DNA from 4 places in the Marinobacter sp. Arc7-DN-1 genome. Region 1 is predicted to be linked to each of the others. Evidence: predicted binding sites of a transcription regulator. Region 1 holds the regulator's gene; each other region holds the start of a gene.
The links. The regulator FliA, encoded in region 1, starts transcription of late flagellar genes. The targets are predictions, from matches to a motif close to CTAAAGTTTNNNNNNNNNNNGCCGNTAA.
Positions count from the first base shown of each region.

Region 2: a site for FliA is predicted at 2,462-2,489, ahead of flgM (flagellar biosynthesis anti-sigma factor FlgM). Genes of this name have one in related genera too.
Region 3: a site for FliA is predicted at 1,801-1,828, ahead of D0851_RS19980 (methyl-accepting chemotaxis protein). Genes of this name have one in related genera too.
Region 4: a site for FliA is predicted at 1,789-1,816, ahead of D0851_RS19490 (flagellar protein MotY). Genes of this name have one in related genera too.

Region 1 is NZ_CP031848.1:1,024,845-1,028,782, reverse strand. Features, by position in the region: gene flhF (flagellar biosynthesis protein FlhF) at 1-498, shown strand, start outside; gene D0851_RS04775 (MinD/ParA family protein) at 586-1,398, shown strand; gene D0851_RS04770 (RNA polymerase sigma factor FliA) at 1,431-2,174, shown strand; gene cheY (chemotaxis response regulator CheY) at 2,337-2,720, shown strand; gene D0851_RS04760 (protein phosphatase CheZ) at 2,741-3,526, shown strand; gene D0851_RS04755 (chemotaxis protein CheA) at 3,543-3,938, shown strand, end outside.
Region 2 is NZ_CP031848.1:220,920-224,857, reverse strand. Features, by position in the region: gene D0851_RS01075 (CheR family methyltransferase) at 1-457, opposite strand, end outside; gene D0851_RS01070 (chemotaxis protein CheV) at 495-1,424, opposite strand; gene flgA (flagellar basal body P-ring formation chaperone FlgA) at 1,626-2,327, shown strand; gene flgM (flagellar biosynthesis anti-sigma factor FlgM) at 2,551-2,877, shown strand; gene D0851_RS01055 (flagella synthesis protein FlgN) at 2,885-3,355, shown strand; gene D0851_RS01050 (pilus assembly protein PilB) at 3,387-3,938, opposite strand, start outside.
Region 3 is NZ_CP031848.1:4,265,795-4,269,732, forward strand. Features, by position in the region: gene D0851_RS19965 (DUF1631 domain-containing protein) at 1-176, shown strand, start outside; gene ampD (1,6-anhydro-N-acetylmuramyl-L-alanine amidase AmpD) at 246-872, shown strand; gene D0851_RS19975 (histidine kinase) at 873-1,760, shown strand; gene D0851_RS19980 (methyl-accepting chemotaxis protein) at 1,880-3,910, shown strand.
Region 4 is NZ_CP031848.1:4,158,231-4,162,168, forward strand. Features, by position in the region: gene rnt (ribonuclease T) at 1-582, opposite strand, end outside; gene pyrC (dihydroorotase) at 617-1,657, opposite strand; gene D0851_RS19490 (flagellar protein MotY) at 1,860-2,777, shown strand; gene D0851_RS19495 (histone deacetylase family protein) at 2,784-3,710, opposite strand; gene D0851_RS19500 (GNAT family N-acetyltransferase) at 3,919-3,938, shown strand, end outside.

The DNA of each region.
Region 1 (3,938 bases):
GTGGCGGCCCACGAGCAGTTGTTTGTCTTCGGTCGCATCCTGAATGTTCCGGTGCGAGTCGTCGACGAGAGCCACGGTCTGGATGATATTCTGGACGAGCTGTCAGACCGTCATCTGGTACTGATCGACACTGCCGGGCTGACCAGTGCGGACAAAGGCTATCAGGAACAGCTGGCCGAACTGGCGCGCAGCCATCACAATGTCAAGACGCATCTGGTGGTCTCGGCCACCAGTCAGCCGCGCATCATGAAATCCGTCTGGCATTGCTATAAGATGGCAAATCTTGCGGGCTGCGTGATGACCAAGATCGACGAGGCCCTGACACTTGGCGAGTCTCTCGGCTTTGTGATGGAAACCGGTTTGCCGGTGGCCTACTACACTGACGGGCAAAAGATTCCCGAAGACCTGCACCACGCGGAAGCGGTTCCGCTGGTGCGGCTGGCCGTGGACCGGCTTAAAACTCTCCAGAAACAGCAGGCGGTCGCAGAAGGAGCCTGAGAGAGCGGGCGCTGAGAGCGGACAGACTGACAGCGAGCGTCCGAAAAGACAGCACCCGGCTAAACGTGGCGAGAGACAAAAAACAGTATGAGCAAAGCACAACCGGTACAGGTGATTGCAGTTTCCGGCGGAAAAGGTGGAGTCGGCAAGAGTAACGTGTCGGTTAACCTCGGGATTGCCCTGGCACAGAAAGGCCGGAGAGTCGTGCTTCTTGATGCCGACCTCGGGCTGGCCAATATCGATGTACTGCTCGGTATTACCGCCAACCGGAACCTTCAGGATGTGCTGGCGGGCGACTGTGACCTCAAGGACGTTCTGGTCGATGGCCCCGGTGGCATCAAGATTGTACCGGCGTCCTCCGGTACCCAGCGAATGACCCAGCTCAGCCCCATGGAGCATGCCGGGCTGATCAACGCGTTCAGCGAACTCGGTGACCAGATCGATGTGCTGATCGTAGACACCGCCGCGGGCATTTCCGAATCAGTGGTGAGCTTTCTGAGAGCCTCCCAGGAGCTGCTCCTGGTGGTGTGCGACGAGCCCACCTCCATCACCGACTGCTACGCCCTGATCAAACTCATGAACCGTGATTACGGCACCAACCGTTTCCGCATTCTTGCCAATCAGGTGAGAAATGAGCAGGAAGGCCGGCACCTGTTTGAAAAACTGACCCGGGTCACCGAGCGCTTCCTGGATGTGGCACTACAATATGTCGGCATGGTGCCTTACGATGAAGCCGTGAAAAAAGCGGTTCAGCGGCAGCGGGCAGTGCTGGATGTCTATCCCAGGGCGAAAGCTTCCCTGGCGATCAAGGCGCTGGCGGAAAAAGTTGATAACTGGCCGCTGCCTTCCTCTCCCCGTGGGCATCTGGAATTCTTTGTGGAGCGGCTCGTCGAAGTCTGAATCGGATCCAGTCAAACAAAAAAACCGGATACATGACATTGGCGAAAAACCTCGGAATCTATAACCAGTCAGGCGCGCAGAAGCCTTCCCAGCTCGTTGAGGAGCACGCGCCTCTGGTAAAGAAAATTGCCCTTCATCTGATGGCCCGGCTACCAGCCTCTGTGCAGCTTGACGACCTGATGCAGGCCGGAATGATCGGCCTGCTCGAGGCGGCTCAACGCTACAGCGCCACCAGGGGCGCAACCTTCGAGACCTACGCAGGCATCCGGATTCGCGGTGCCATGGTGGATGAGATCCGCAAGGGCGACTGGGTTCCCCGTTCTGTGCACCGTAATACCCGCCGCATTTCCCAGGCCATCAAGGCCGTTGAAGATCGTCTCGGCCGGGAAGCCCAGGATCTGGAAGTGGCTGAAGAACTGGGCATGGGGCTGGCCGAGTACCATTCCTACCTCTCCGACTCCAACAGCGGCCGACTTTTTAGTCTCGATGAGCTCAATGAATCCGGCGAGCTGCCGATAGAACAGACAGAGCCACGGGATAATCCGCTCGAAGGACTCTCGTCCGACGCGTTCCGCCGCAGTCTTGCTGAGGCTATAGAGGAACTGCCGGAGCGGGAAAAACTGGTGCTGAGCCTGTATTACCAGGACGAGCTGAACCTCAAGGAAATCGGCGCGGTGCTCGGCGTCAGTGAAAGCCGGGTCAGCCAGATTCACAGCCAGGCGGCCTTGCGCCTTCGCGGACGGTTATCGGACTGGCGCCAGGATACGGGCAACTGATCACCGCCTTTGTGTGTCTGCAGCGGAGCAGTCTGTAGTTTTTGGTAACCGATGCTTTACAACCGAAGCAAAGATCAGACAATAAGCGGTTAAAACAGCGGCCTGCTAGACTTCGAGCCGAAAGGTCAAACGAATTCCGGGTGTTACTAACTGGAGGTCCCATTGGACAAGAACATGAAAATTCTCATTGTGGATGACTTTTCCACAATGCGACGGATCATCAAGAACCTGCTGCGCGATCTTGGCTTCACCAATACCGATGAAGCCGATGACGGCAACACGGCGCTGCCGATGCTCAAAAGCGGAAAATATGATTTTCTGGTAACCGACTGGAATATGCCGGGCATGTCCGGTTTCGATCTGCTCAAGGCCGTCAGGGCTGACGAGAACCTGAAAACCCTGCCGGTGCTGATGGTGACCGCGGAGGCCAAGCGGGACCAGATCGTTGCCGCTGCCCAGGCGGGTGTGAATGGCTATGTTGTCAAGCCGTTCACTGCTGCGGTGCTCAAGGAAAAGATTGAGAAAATCTTTGAAAGAATCCAGTAACCAGAGGTCGGATGGCTCTCATGAGCGATAGCAAAAAGAACCATCGGGGCCTCGAACCAGAGGTGACGGAAAAGCTCCAGCGTCAGGCAACCGAACTAGCTGAAAGCGTCAATGCCGGCGAATATGCCAAAGCCATGACCCTGATCAATGAACTCAGCGAAGTCAGGGATCAGAGTCTGTACCGCGAGGTCGGGCGACTGACCCGAAGCCTGCACGAAGCGATCCGGAACTTTCAGATAGATCCCCGTAACGCTGAACAACAGGAAGCGCTGTCAAAAATGACAGATGCCTCTGACCGTCTCGAATACGTGGTGCATATGACCGGTGAAGCGGCCAACCGGACCATGGATCTGGTCGAGGCAACCATGCCGGTAGCCAACGCACTGAGAGACGAGGCGGCAGCCTTGCGGGACGAGTGGCAACGTTTGCGCCGCAGGGAGATGCAGCCGGCAGAATTTCGCCAGTTGTATGGCCGGATCGACAAGTTCTTCGCTGGCATGGCCACGGACGCGGACACCATGTACAACAATCTCTCGGAAATACTGCTGGCCCAGGATTTCCAGGATCTCACCGGGCAGGTCATCCAGAAAGTCACCACGCTGGTGAAAGAGGTTGAGGAACAGATGCTCAGTCTGGTGGTGATGGCCAGTCATGTTGATCAGCTGACGGGCACCGTGCACCAGATTGATGACCAGGAAGAATCTGCGGAAAAGGGCGTCGGGCCCCAGATCAAGGCCGATGAGCGTGAAGATGTAGTCTCGGGACAGGACGATGTGGATGACCTGTTGTCCAGTCTCGGTTTCTGAATAGAGAGGGTAACGCATGGCGTTTGATGCTGATGACGAGATTTTGCAGGACTTTCTGGTAGAGGCCGGCGAAATACTCGAAAAGCTGTCAGAGCAGTTGGTAGACCTTGAGCAACATCCTGATGACAGTGATCTGCTCAACGCCATCTTCCGTGGTTTCCACACTGTCAAGGGTGGGGCAGGCTTCCTGCAGCTTGATGCTTTGGTCAATTGCTGCCATTCCGCCGAGAACGTGTTCGATATCCTGCGCAATCACAAGCGCAAGGTGGATTCAGAGCTGATGGATGTGGTTCTGGAAGCCCTCGATAACGTCAACGCGATGTTTGAGCAGGTCCGGAACCACGAAGAACTGACGCCCGCCCCCGACGAATTGATTGCAGCGCTCGACGCTCTGGCACGGCCGGAGGTCGAA
Region 2 (3,938 bases), 800 kb from region 1:
CAAGCACGCTTTTGGAAATATCCGTTGCGGTGATTCTTACATCACGCAATTTGCCTGGCCGGAGCCTTCGGAACTCCTCCACAATCATCGCAATCGAGTAAGGTTCCTGCCCGGTTGAACAAGCGGCAGACCAGATTCGAAGCGGCTGGCTGGAATTGCGCTCGGCAAATTCGGGAAGCAGTTTCTCCTGAAGGATCCGGAACGGATGGTTATCACGGAACCACAGGGTTTCATTGGTGGTCATGGCGTCAATAACAACTTCACGCAAACCACCCCGGCCTGGCCGCTTGAGACGATCAAGGAGCTCACCGAGCGAGTTCAGGCTGTTCTCCTCGAGAATCCGGCGTAACCGGCTTTTCACCAGGTACTGCTTGTTCTCTCCCAGCAAAATCCCACAGGCATCCTGCAGGAACGACTTGAAGGCTTCATATTCCTGTGGCGTTATATCCGCTTTCATTGGATCTCTGTTCTGAGTGAATCTCTGAGCAGCTTCATCAACCCTGGTCGATGATTTCCATTACCCGCTCGGCGAGTTCGTCCGGACTGAACTTTGCCATGAAGTCGTCGGCACCGACCTTCTTGACCATGGCCTGATTAAAGACCCCACTGAGAGAGGTGTGCAGCATGATAAACATGTCGGCGAGGGCCGGATCACCCTTAAGCTTCGTCACCAGCGTATAGCCGTCCATCTCTGGCATTTCAACGTCGGAAATGATCAGGGAGAAATGATCCTTTGCCCGCGAACCGTCGGCAGTCACTTCCTTCAGGTATTGATAAGCCTGTTTGCCGTCATTCCTGGTGACGACTTCCATTCCGATAGCCGTCAGGCAACGCTCTATCTGGCGACGGGCCACGGACGAATCATCCACCACCAGGACGGGCAGGTGGCCGGGCACCCGATCGGCACTCTTGCTCAGCACGGCTTCGGTAACATCCTCACCGAGCGGAGAAACTTCTGCAAGAATCTTCTCTACATCAATGATTTCTACCAGCTTATCATCGATCTTGGTGACAGCGGTAAGGTAAACATCCCTTCCGGCACCCCTGGGCGGTGGCAGAATATCTTCCCAGTTCATGTTCATGATCCGGTCGACACCAGTAACGAGGAAGCCCTGGGTTTTACGGTTGTACTCGGTAATGATGACAAAACTGGTCGCCAGCTCTTCCTGTGGAATTCCGGGCAATCCAATGGACATGCTCAGATCAATAATCGGAATGGTTTCGCCCCGGATATGGGCGACCCCCCTGACGACGTTCCGGCTGTTGGGAATAGATGACAGCCTGGGACATTGCAAAACCTCCTTCACCTTGAAAACGTTAATGCCGTAAATCTGACGCCCTCTCAAGCGGAAAAGAAGGAGCTCAAGGCGATTCTGCCCTACCAGCTGCGTGCGCTGGTTTACGCTGTCCAATACCCCTGCCATTTTGTTTCTCCTGGCTGGCCGGCTTTCCGCCGGCATATATCTTGCTGTTCACTGAATATATCGCCGAATAATCGCCTGATCGACGGGAAACCGTCATCTCAGCGGCGGGTCAGCCAACTTAACGGCCATTTTCCCGGAACCCTTAGCATTGTTCGGGTTTTTCTGCCCTGATATTGACAAGCATAGGACAAACTCATACGTATGCGCATCACCAATTTTGCCCTACTCCTGCTAATGTCCAGCCTGAGCGGCCCATTGCTGGCCCAAACCACTGCCAAACAGATCCGGCAGGCCACCCTGGCGTTTCTGGACGACTTTGCCAACGAACAGGCCAGTGCGGGCTATACGGTTTCCTTTGAACCAGGGTCCATCGATAGCCGCCTCACCCTCGCCGGGTGCGAACGCCCCCTGAGTGTCGGGTTCAGCGGCGACCCCTGGAAGAGTACAAGCCCGTCCCTGCTGGTAGCCTGTGAGGGAAGCCGCCCCTGGCGAATGTTCGTTACGGCCTCCATCTCAATCCGTGGGCCCGCCCTGATTGCAACCCGCCCCCTGACTCGCGGTGAGCGGATTACCCCGGATCTGGTGACGCATCAGTCCGTGGAGATCAATGCCTCAAGGCGCGGAGCGATAACCGAGACCGCACAAGCGGTCGGAATGGAGGTTCGGCGATCCATAAATGCCGGCTCTTTGATCACTCCGGATATACTCTCTGCGCCGGATGCGGTAGAGCGTGGGGATCATGTTATCATTACTGCGAAAACCGGCGGATTTTCAGTGCGTTCCCGAGGTAAGGCTCTGGCCAACGCAGGCATAGGAGAGCAAGTTCTGGTCGAGAATCTGAGCTCCTCACGTACGGTAAAGGCGAACGTTGTTGCCCCCGGCCGTGTTGAGATCCAGATGTAGCCGCGCTTCGGCAGCACTTTGCCGGCACGGCAAGATTCTGCCAGGCCCGGTGACAGTAGTAGCGGGAGCAGTAGTGGTTGGGGGTGAAAAAATTTACCGGGTAAAAATATGTTAATCCGGAAGGCAAAAAGTTTCTAAAGGTTTCTGCGGTTCCGCCGTTAAGAAGACATAAACTCGAGTAAGCGCCGCAAACGTGTGGCGCATCAGGCAAGCAGGTATCGATATGTCAGTTGACTTCAATGGAATTGGCCCCGGCCAGGTCAACACCCAGAGAACCACGGCCGACAAGGGCGCTGGCGCTCAGAGCAGCCAGCCGGCGACCAACGAGCAGGCAAAAACTCAGACCCGGGGAGCCCGGGGTGAAAACGTGAGCCTGAGCAGTCAGGCCAGGAATCTCAAACAGCTGGAACAGAAGCTGGGTGATTATCCTGAGATGGATGATGACCGTATTGAGCAGATCCGTTCCGCTCTCGAAAACGGGACCTACAAAATTGACGCCGAAAAACTGGCCCAGAAAATGCTTGAGATGGATGAAAGCATTTTCGGGTGAGTAAATCATGGCAGCAATCGATGATCTGAAGGCTCTTCTATCCCAGGATGTCAGCCAGCTGGACACACTCGCTGACATTCTCGGCAGGGAAAAAACCTGCCTTGCCACCTCCGATCTCCAGGCTCTAAACGAATTGACCAGAGAGAAAAACGATCTTCTCGGGGCCATTCGTGAGCGGGCAAAGCAGAAAATCCGGACGCTGGTTCAGATGGGCTATCGCCTCGAGAGCGGAGAGCCCTCCCGCTTTATTCGCAGTGCGGGCCTTTCTGAGCTTTATCAGCTCTGGCAGGAAGCGGACCAGAAACTGCGAGCCTGTCAGACCCTGAACCAGAACAACGGTCGGGTGATCACCCATCTGCAAAAACGCCTGACCCGGCTGGCCGACATTTTCCGGGGCGCCAATAGCCAGCAGAAGCTCTACGGAGCACGTGGTGAGCACACGACAGTTTCAAGCCGGACAGTGCTCGCAAGCGCCTGAAAACCGCGCTGGCCTTGGCCCATAACCGTTTCTATCGGGTGTAAATGGTCATCCGGGAGTCCGGGTGGAACCGGATATCCTGAATGGTCACGTTGCCCATTGACGCGCCCTGGCCTCCGGTAACACGGATATTGTCCATGCGGATTTCTTCAATACGTTCCGGAAAGGCCAGCATCAGCGCCCCGTCTTCCCGAACCGCGTAACGGGGCTCACCCTCCCGGTAGTGAACGCCGGAAATGGTAAGGTCTGAATCCAGGAAGTTCAGAACCGGCACGAAGATATTTGCCGTCAGTTTCATCCCCTCAATAACGTCAGCCGCCGGGCTTCCTCCCTGGCTGTCGCCACCGGCCGGATTCTCTGCCATCGCCCCGACCAGTCCGATCCGGTCTAGCAGGGTCGGATCACCCTGCCCCGATACGGCCGCCAGCTCGGTCTCGGTCAGCGGCGCAAGATTCCCTCTCTCATAGAGTTCGCCGGCTTCCAACGCCGACTGGGAGGTATCTGCACTGTTACTGGCCGCAAACGTCACCAGCGGCTGGAACGGAAGCGTAACCATGGTCACCAGGGCCGCCGCGTTACGATA
Region 3 (3,938 bases), 1.1 Mb from region 1:
CAACCGGGAAGTATATATTCGTTAACAGAAGCGGTGCCAAGGTTGCCGAATACCAGCGCCAGGCCCTGGCCGCAGACATGGAGGCGGGCCGAATCACCATGCTGGACGATGGCCTGATCTTCGATCGGGCACTGGAGTCAATTATTGATAACCTGCGGAACAGCCGTAGAGACTGACTCGTAGCAACCGGGGCAAGTTTGTGATTCAATCAGGGAGTGTAATCCTCTGAAACTTTTGGAATTATTTTGCCCGATTCAGACGTTTTGTCCGCGAGCCTTTCCGATTCCGGTTCCGACCGAAGTACGCTCCGTGAAACCGGGAAGATTCCCTTCGCCCGCTGGTGTCCCTCGCCAAACTTCGGGCCCCGCCCTGATGGCGCTGCCATTTCCCTGCTGGTTGTCCACAATATAAGCCTTCCTCCAGGGCGTTTCGGCGGCCCGGAAATTGAAAACTTCTTCTGCAATTGTCTCGATCACTCGGCCCACCCGTATTTCCGGACCATTGAAGGCATTCAGGTCTCGGCTCATCTGCTGATTCGTCGCGATGGAGCCGTTGTCCAGTTCGTCAGCCTGCTTGATCGCGCCTGGCATGCGGGCAGATCGAGTTTTGACGGGCAGGAAGAATGTAACGACTTCTCCATCGGGATTGAGCTGGAGGGCGCCGATGACGTCCCTTATACCTCCGGGCAATATCATCAGCTTGCACGTGTCGCCGATCTCATCATGCTGGCCTGGCCCGACATCACTGCCGGTCGCATTGCCGGCCATAGCGATATTGCGCCGGGCCGCAAAAGCGACCCGGGACCGGCGTTTGACTGGCAGCACTTCCGGGCAACCCTTAAGCAAATACGAGCAGCGAGGGAGAGCGTCTAGATGGTGCTGATTGTCTTTCTTCTTGCCTACATGGTGCGCAGACGTCTGGATTCCCTGGATCTGCTTTCCGGTGATGACGTCTGGCGCCGGTGGTTTCATCTGGGCAGTCGTGCCAGGGCGGGCCACGAAACGGAAATTGCAACCGGGTTGGCGCTGGTTCTGCTTCCGGCCTTGTTGCTGGGAGTGGCCGAGTATCTGCTGGTGGCCTCGGGCTGGCCGGTGGCGACTTACCCGCTGGAGTTCCTGGTTCTGGTGGTCATCATGGGAACACCCGGCTGGCGGCAGGTGCTCCGGCCTTATGCAGAAGCATGGCAACGGGGAGACATGCAATCGGCATGGCACCATGTGAAGGATCATTTGCCGGCGGAAGAGCGTGGCGCTGCATTGTCTCCGGAGGCAATGCATCTTTCCCTGTCCAGGACGCTGATGTTAACGGTGTTCCAGCGTTTCTTCCTGGTGGCTTTCTGGTACGCAGTCGGGGGAATCGGCGTGGCGGTTCTGGCCCGGGGGCTGGCTGCGCTCGCAGATCAGTGGCCCCAGGCGCCGGCTCGCCCCAGATTCGAAAGGCTATCGGAATGGGCGGGCTGGATTCCGGCAAGGCTGTTGTCACTGACATTCGGAATTGCCGGAGACCTTGCCGGCTGGTTGCGCGAAACCCGCCAGACCCTTACCGGCGTGACGAGAAAAGCCGGTGAGGTCCTAATGATTTCCGCCAACGGGGCGTTAACCGGATATGCTCTGGATCCTGCCCGTTTTTCCCGGATTCATCCGGATGAGTGGACAGCTTTCGGGGGGCGAAGCCTGAGCGCGATAAGGGATTTACTGAACAGAAGTATGCTCGTGTGGATCTGCACGCTCGCCTTGCTGGTGATTTCCGGCGTTGTCTGAGCAGAACTCCTGCGAAGTTACAGTTTAACAACAAATAATGCTCAAGTTTTTAAGACTTTAGGCGACAATATAAGAAAAGAACAATTGTTCAGTAGTTAATCGCCAGCAAGAGGGTCACCGTGAAGCACCTTATCAATCCTGCCATTGCCCTTATGAACCGGCTGCCGATGGTCTACAAATTCAGCCTCATCAGCATCCTGTTTCTGTTACCGATCAGTGGACTGTCATGGTTGGTTATCTCCGAGCTTAACCGCTCGGTTCAGGCCATGACCCGTGGCGTCGAGGGGCTTGAGCAACTGGAGCAGGTTGACCGGCTGGTCGATGCGGCAATGGATTACCGGGATTATCGTTCTCCGGCTGTGATCAAGGATGACGGGGCCATTATGGCCGCGTCAGAGGAAGCGGCCAGTGAAGTTGAGGCGAGGTTGGAGGCGCTGACTGCAGAGGAGCGTTCCTTTGATGCTTCCGGCTCCTGGACCGGACAGGTCGAGACACTCCGGCAGGACTGGCAGGCTCTGCGCGCCGACGATAACTACCTGGGCAGTTTCGATCCGCAATTCAAGTATTATCAGGAGTTCGTCCAGAAGGCCCAGGCCCTGTTGCCGGCGACCATTGAGATTTCCGGCCTCGGGCACGGGGCTTCGCGGGAAAATCTGCTGATCCTTGGCCTGGTTCGTGATTCACTTCCGGCGGCTCGCACCGTTATCGGACGGGCAAAATCCTACGGTATCTTTGCGCTGGTCGATGGGCAGGTAGGCTACGCCCTGAGTGAAACCCTGAATGAAATCTATGACCAGCTGACCAATCGCAGCTCGCTCCTTACTCCGGCGCTGTCTGTCGTCACTGAGTCGTCGCCCGCTCTGGTGGAGAAGTCGGGTGGGGCAATTCGCAGGGTTGACGAAAGCCTGATGATTGTTCGGGACCAGCTGGACCAGAATGTTATCACACCCATGCGCCTGGAAATGCCCTGGCAGGAATACGATGAGTTGATGTCAGAACAGCTGGCTCACTACGATCGGGTAAAAGCCGCCGCGTTTGAGGTGGTGAATGCCAACCTGCGGTCACGGCTCGATAGTGAGATGAGTCAGCGTCGCCTGATCATCATTGCACTGGTTGCCATTCTGCTGGTGGTTGTTTACCTCTACATCGGTTTCTTCATGTCGGTTCGTACCGCCATCAACCGTTTCAGTGAGGCCGCAAGGGGCGTTGCCGCCGGCGATATGACCACCCACATCATGTTGCATAACCGGGACGAACTGGGCGAACTGACAGCGGAGTTCAACAACATGACGGACCGGATCGCCGAACTGATACGGTCTGTCAGTCGTACCACGGCCGATGTGGATCAGCAGGCGACCCGGGTTAACGACACTGCAGCGGCCAACAGTGAGGCCGTGGCTCGCCAGATGGATGAGAGCGGCCAGATTAATGAGGCCATGAACCAGATGGTTGAAGCCGTGAACGAGGTCACCGAAAGTGCCCACAGGGTCGCCGACAGTGCCGGCAATGCCGAACGGGATACCGAAACCGGTCGTGGTGTGGTTGCCGATACTGTGGCAACCATTAATAAGCTGGCTGCCGAAATCTCGGGCGCGGTGGAGGTGATCAACAGGGTCAGTAAAGACAGCGACAATATCAGCCAGGTGTTGGTGGAAATCAAGGCCATTGCGGAACAGACCAATCTGCTGGCCCTGAATGCGGCGATTGAAGCCGCCAGGGCGGGCGAGCAGGGGCGCGGGTTTGCCGTGGTTGCCGATGAAGTCCGGTCATTGTCACAGCGCACTCACAAGTCGACCGAAGAGATTGAAGGGATGATCTCAAGGCTGCAGAGCGGTGTTAAGGACGCTGTGTCCGCCATGACCAACAGCCGGGATGTTACCGAAGCGACGGTGCAGAAATCCGGTGAGGTGACGCAGGCGCTGGATCGGATTGCCAATGGTATTGCGGTCATTGTGGATATGAGCCACCAGATCGCACAGGCTGCGGAGGAGCAGTCCGCCGTCGCGAAGAACGTCAATTCGAACGTAGAGGAAATTGGCGAACTGGGCAAAAAGACCGCCGCAAACGCGGAGGAGACGCTGGGGTCCTCGAGGGAAATGTCGGAACGGACGGCTTCGCTTCAGCGGCTGGTGGAGGCCTTCAAGGTCTGACCGGCACGACGTTTGTGCTGACAAAAGG
Region 4 (3,938 bases), 1.2 Mb from region 1:
CAGGTCTGCCGTTTTTTCGGCATCGTAGGCGGCTGAGTGGGCTTCCTTGTTACTGAACGGAATGCCGGCCAGCTTGCAGGCCTGGGCCAGGACGGTATGGCCGTAGGCGAGGCCCGCGAGGGTGGCGGTGTCGAAGGTCGAAAAGGGATGGAACGGATTGCGCCGGATATCGGAACGCAGTGCGGCTGCGAAGATGAAGTTGTGGTCAAAGGTCGCGTTGTGGCCAACCAGAACCGCCCGTTTGCAGTCGTGGTTTTTGACGGCCTTACGGATCGGATTGAAGATTTCGCTCAGGCCTTCCCGCTCGGGCACCGCCTCCCGTTCCGGATTCCAGGGGTCAATGCCGGTAAAGTCCAGGGCGGACTGCTCCAGATTGGCGCCTTCAAAGGGATCAATCTGCTGCACGTGGGTTTCGGTACGGCGCAACCAGCCGTCGTCGTCCATGGTCAGGATAACGGCTGCCACTTCCAGCAACGCGTCTCGCTCGGGGTTGAAACCGGCGGTTTCCACATCGACAACAACGGGCAAAAAGCCGCGGAAACGGCGGGACATAGGGTGCGGTGGTTTGTTTTCGTCAGTCACTCAAGCTCCGGTCTTGGCCGTGTGTGAGAAGGAATCAGCTATGTTTCGCCAGCCGCCAGTGAACAGTTTCACCGGCTTTCAGCGGCACAATGGTGCCCTCAACCAGGGGCAGCTCCCTGGGCATGGTCCAGGGCTCACGAACCAGGGTGATGGTGTCGGTGTTGCGCGGCAGGCCATAGAAATCGGCGCCGTTGAAGCTCGCGAAGGCCTCGAGTTTGTCGAGAATGCCCAATTCTTCGAAGATGTCGGCATACAGGCCGATGGCGCCGTAGGCGGAGTAACACCCGGCACAGCCGCAGGCCGCTTCCTTGCGATCTTTGGCGTGGGGCGCGGAATCGGTTCCCAGGAAGAAGCGTTGGTCACCGCTGGCAACGGCGTCCCGCAGGGCCTGCTGATGGCGGTTGCGCTTGAGGATTGGCAGGCAGTAAAGATGTGGGCGAATGCCACCTACAAGCATGTGGTTGCGGTTGTACATCAGATGCTGGGGCGTCAGGGTGGCGCCCAGGTTATCACCGCTATGCTGTCTCACAAAGTCCGCCGAATCGGCCGTGGTGATGTGCTCCAGTACTATCCGGAGGTTCGGGAATGCTTCCAGAGTCGGGGCCAGCACCCGCTCCAGAAAGACCTTCTCCCGGTCGAAAATGTCGATATCGGCATCGGTCACCTCGCCATGCACCAGAAGCAGCATGCCGCAGTCGGCCATGGCTTCCAGTACCGGGTAGATGTTCCGGATGTCCTTCACGCCGGAGGCGGAATTGGTGGTGGCGCCGGCCGGGTAGAGCTTTGCGGCCACGATGCCAGCGGCTGTGGCCTCCCGGATGGTTTCCGGGGTAGTGCTTTCGGTCAGGTACAGGGTCATCAGTGGTTCAAAGCCGGTGCCGCTGGCGGCTGCAAGGATCCGGTCCCGGTAGGCGGTGGCATCCGCTGCGGTTGTTACCGGTGGTGCCAGGTTGGGCATGATGATGGCCCGTCCGAAACAGGCCGCAGTGGCAGGCACGACGTCCCTCAGGATATCGCCGTCCCGGACGTGGAGGTGCCAGTCGTCGGGGCGGGTAAGAGTAAGCTGGTCTGTCATGGCAGTTGTCCGCAATACCTTTGGCGAGGCCGGGCCGGAAAAATTGGCAAGGCCGGGGCTGAAATTAAAGGACCTTGAAAAAATTTGCCGGATTATACCAGAAGGGGCCGGCGATTGTTTTCGCCTGGGGGCTAAAGAAACACGGACGAAGGCCGTTAAACACTCAAAGCTTTTTAACTCCCTGATACCGATGGCAACCGATATGGGATTCCGCCCCCGCAACAATCCGATGACTGTGCTGGCCGCCTGCCTTTTCAGTGTGTTTTTGCCCGCAAGTGGGCAGGCTGCGAGCTATGGTGCTGGTATTGAAAATAGCCAGTGGTACCTGGCCGAGTCGGTTTTCGAATGTCGCCTGGTGCACGAAGTGCCCGGTTATGGGCGAGCGGTTTTCTATCATCGCGCCGGCGAAAGCCTGTCGTTCTTTCTGGAATCTGAATCGCCGCTGATGCGCCCGGGGCGGGGTAGCCTGGTAGCAGAAGCGCCATCCTGGCGCCCGGGTGTGGCGCCGCGGCCCTTGGGAACGGTCAATGTCTCGGATGATCGCCGCCAGGTCACTCTGGATACCCGCCTGGCCTTTGTTCTGGCTCGCGGCCTGCTTGATGGCATGCGCCCCGTCGTTACCCGGGAGTCCTGGTTTGACGGCCGGCCGGTGCGGGTATATGTGTCCAACATCAATTTTTCCGGCGAGTATCAGCAATACCAGCGCTGTACTTCCAACCTGCTGCCGGTGAATTTTGACCAGATCCGCCGCTCACGCATTCCGTTTGCCAGCGGCAGCAGCCAGTTGTCGGATCGGGACAGGAAGTTGCTGGAAAATATTGTGACCTATGTGATTGCGGACTCGACAGTGGAACGGATTTTCGTGGATGGCCACAGTGACAGTATTGGCAGCCGGATCAACAACCGGGCCCTCTCGGAAGATCGTGCCAATGTGGTGGCGGATTACCTCAAGGCCCGGGGGCTTGATGAAAACATGATTACCGTCAGGGCCCATGGCGATCAGTACCCGGTATCAAACCGCCCGGCGGACAATCGCCGAACCAACATTCGCCTGCAGCGGGCCGGTGACCAGCCGGAACTGCAACAGGCCAACGGCTACGGCGGGGATCTCCGGGGATAACCGGGATCAGTAAACCGAATTCAGCACTTCCAGATGGGCGTTCACACTCTCCGCCAGAGCACGCAGGTGGTACCCGCCTTCCAGCGTTGAAATGATCCGGTCGTTGCTATGTTCATGGGCAACGCCCACAATCATTTCTGTCAGCCAGCGGTAGTCTTCAGCATCCAGGTTCAGCTCCGCCATCGGGTCCAGTCGGTGGGCGTCAAAGCCCGCTGAAATAACGATCAACTGGGGTTTGAAGTCGTTCAGCCGCTTCAGCCAGCCCGCCTCCACCCGCTTCCGGTACTCCTCTGAGGAACAGTTCGCCTCAATCGGAATGTTCACAATATTTTCCGCTTGCCGGTGCACGTGGGAGTGCGGGTAGAAGGGGTGCTGGAAGCTGGAGCACATCAGGATCCGTTCATCACCACTGACAATATCCACCGTGCCGTTGCCCTGGTGCACATCAAAATCGATGATCGCGACCCGTTCGAGATGATGGAAGGTCAGCGCGCGCATGGCGGCCAGGGCGACGTTGTTGTAAAAACAGAAGCCCATGGATTTGGCGCGCTCGGCATGGTGGCCTGGCGGGCGGGCACAGACAAAGGCATTGGTTACCTGGCTGCTCATGACCATATCCACCGCCTGGATATTGGCGCCGGCGGCCAGGCGGGCGGCGCGAAGGGTATCCGGCATCATGGCGGTATCCGGGTCGGTAAACACCCGGCCCCGGGTCGGTTGCATCAGGTCGAGCTGGTGCAGGTATTTTTCCGGGTGCACCGTCAGAAGCTGATCACGGGTAATTTCCTCCGGCCGGACCCAGTCGAGCTTCTGGTCCAGCCCGGTATCCGCCAGATAACTGATGATGGCCGCAAGTCGCTCCGGGCTCTCCGGGTGCTCCGGGCCCATGTTGTGTCTCATGAAGTCATCGTGGGAAAAGAATGCCGTGGTCATACGTCTCGGGCTGCCTTCAATATGCTTATATTTTCTCCAAGCTTATCAGGGAAAACCACAGGGTGCCGTGTTTCTTTGGTCTTATAGAGACGATAGCCATTTCACATCTGCGGTTCACGGCATAAGATAAGGGTCGCATCCATAAGTAACCTGTTTTATTGCATTTATTACCTCAACGGCCTTCCGGCCGGACAGAAGGAGAGTCAGCTTGAGCACCCGGTATCTGGA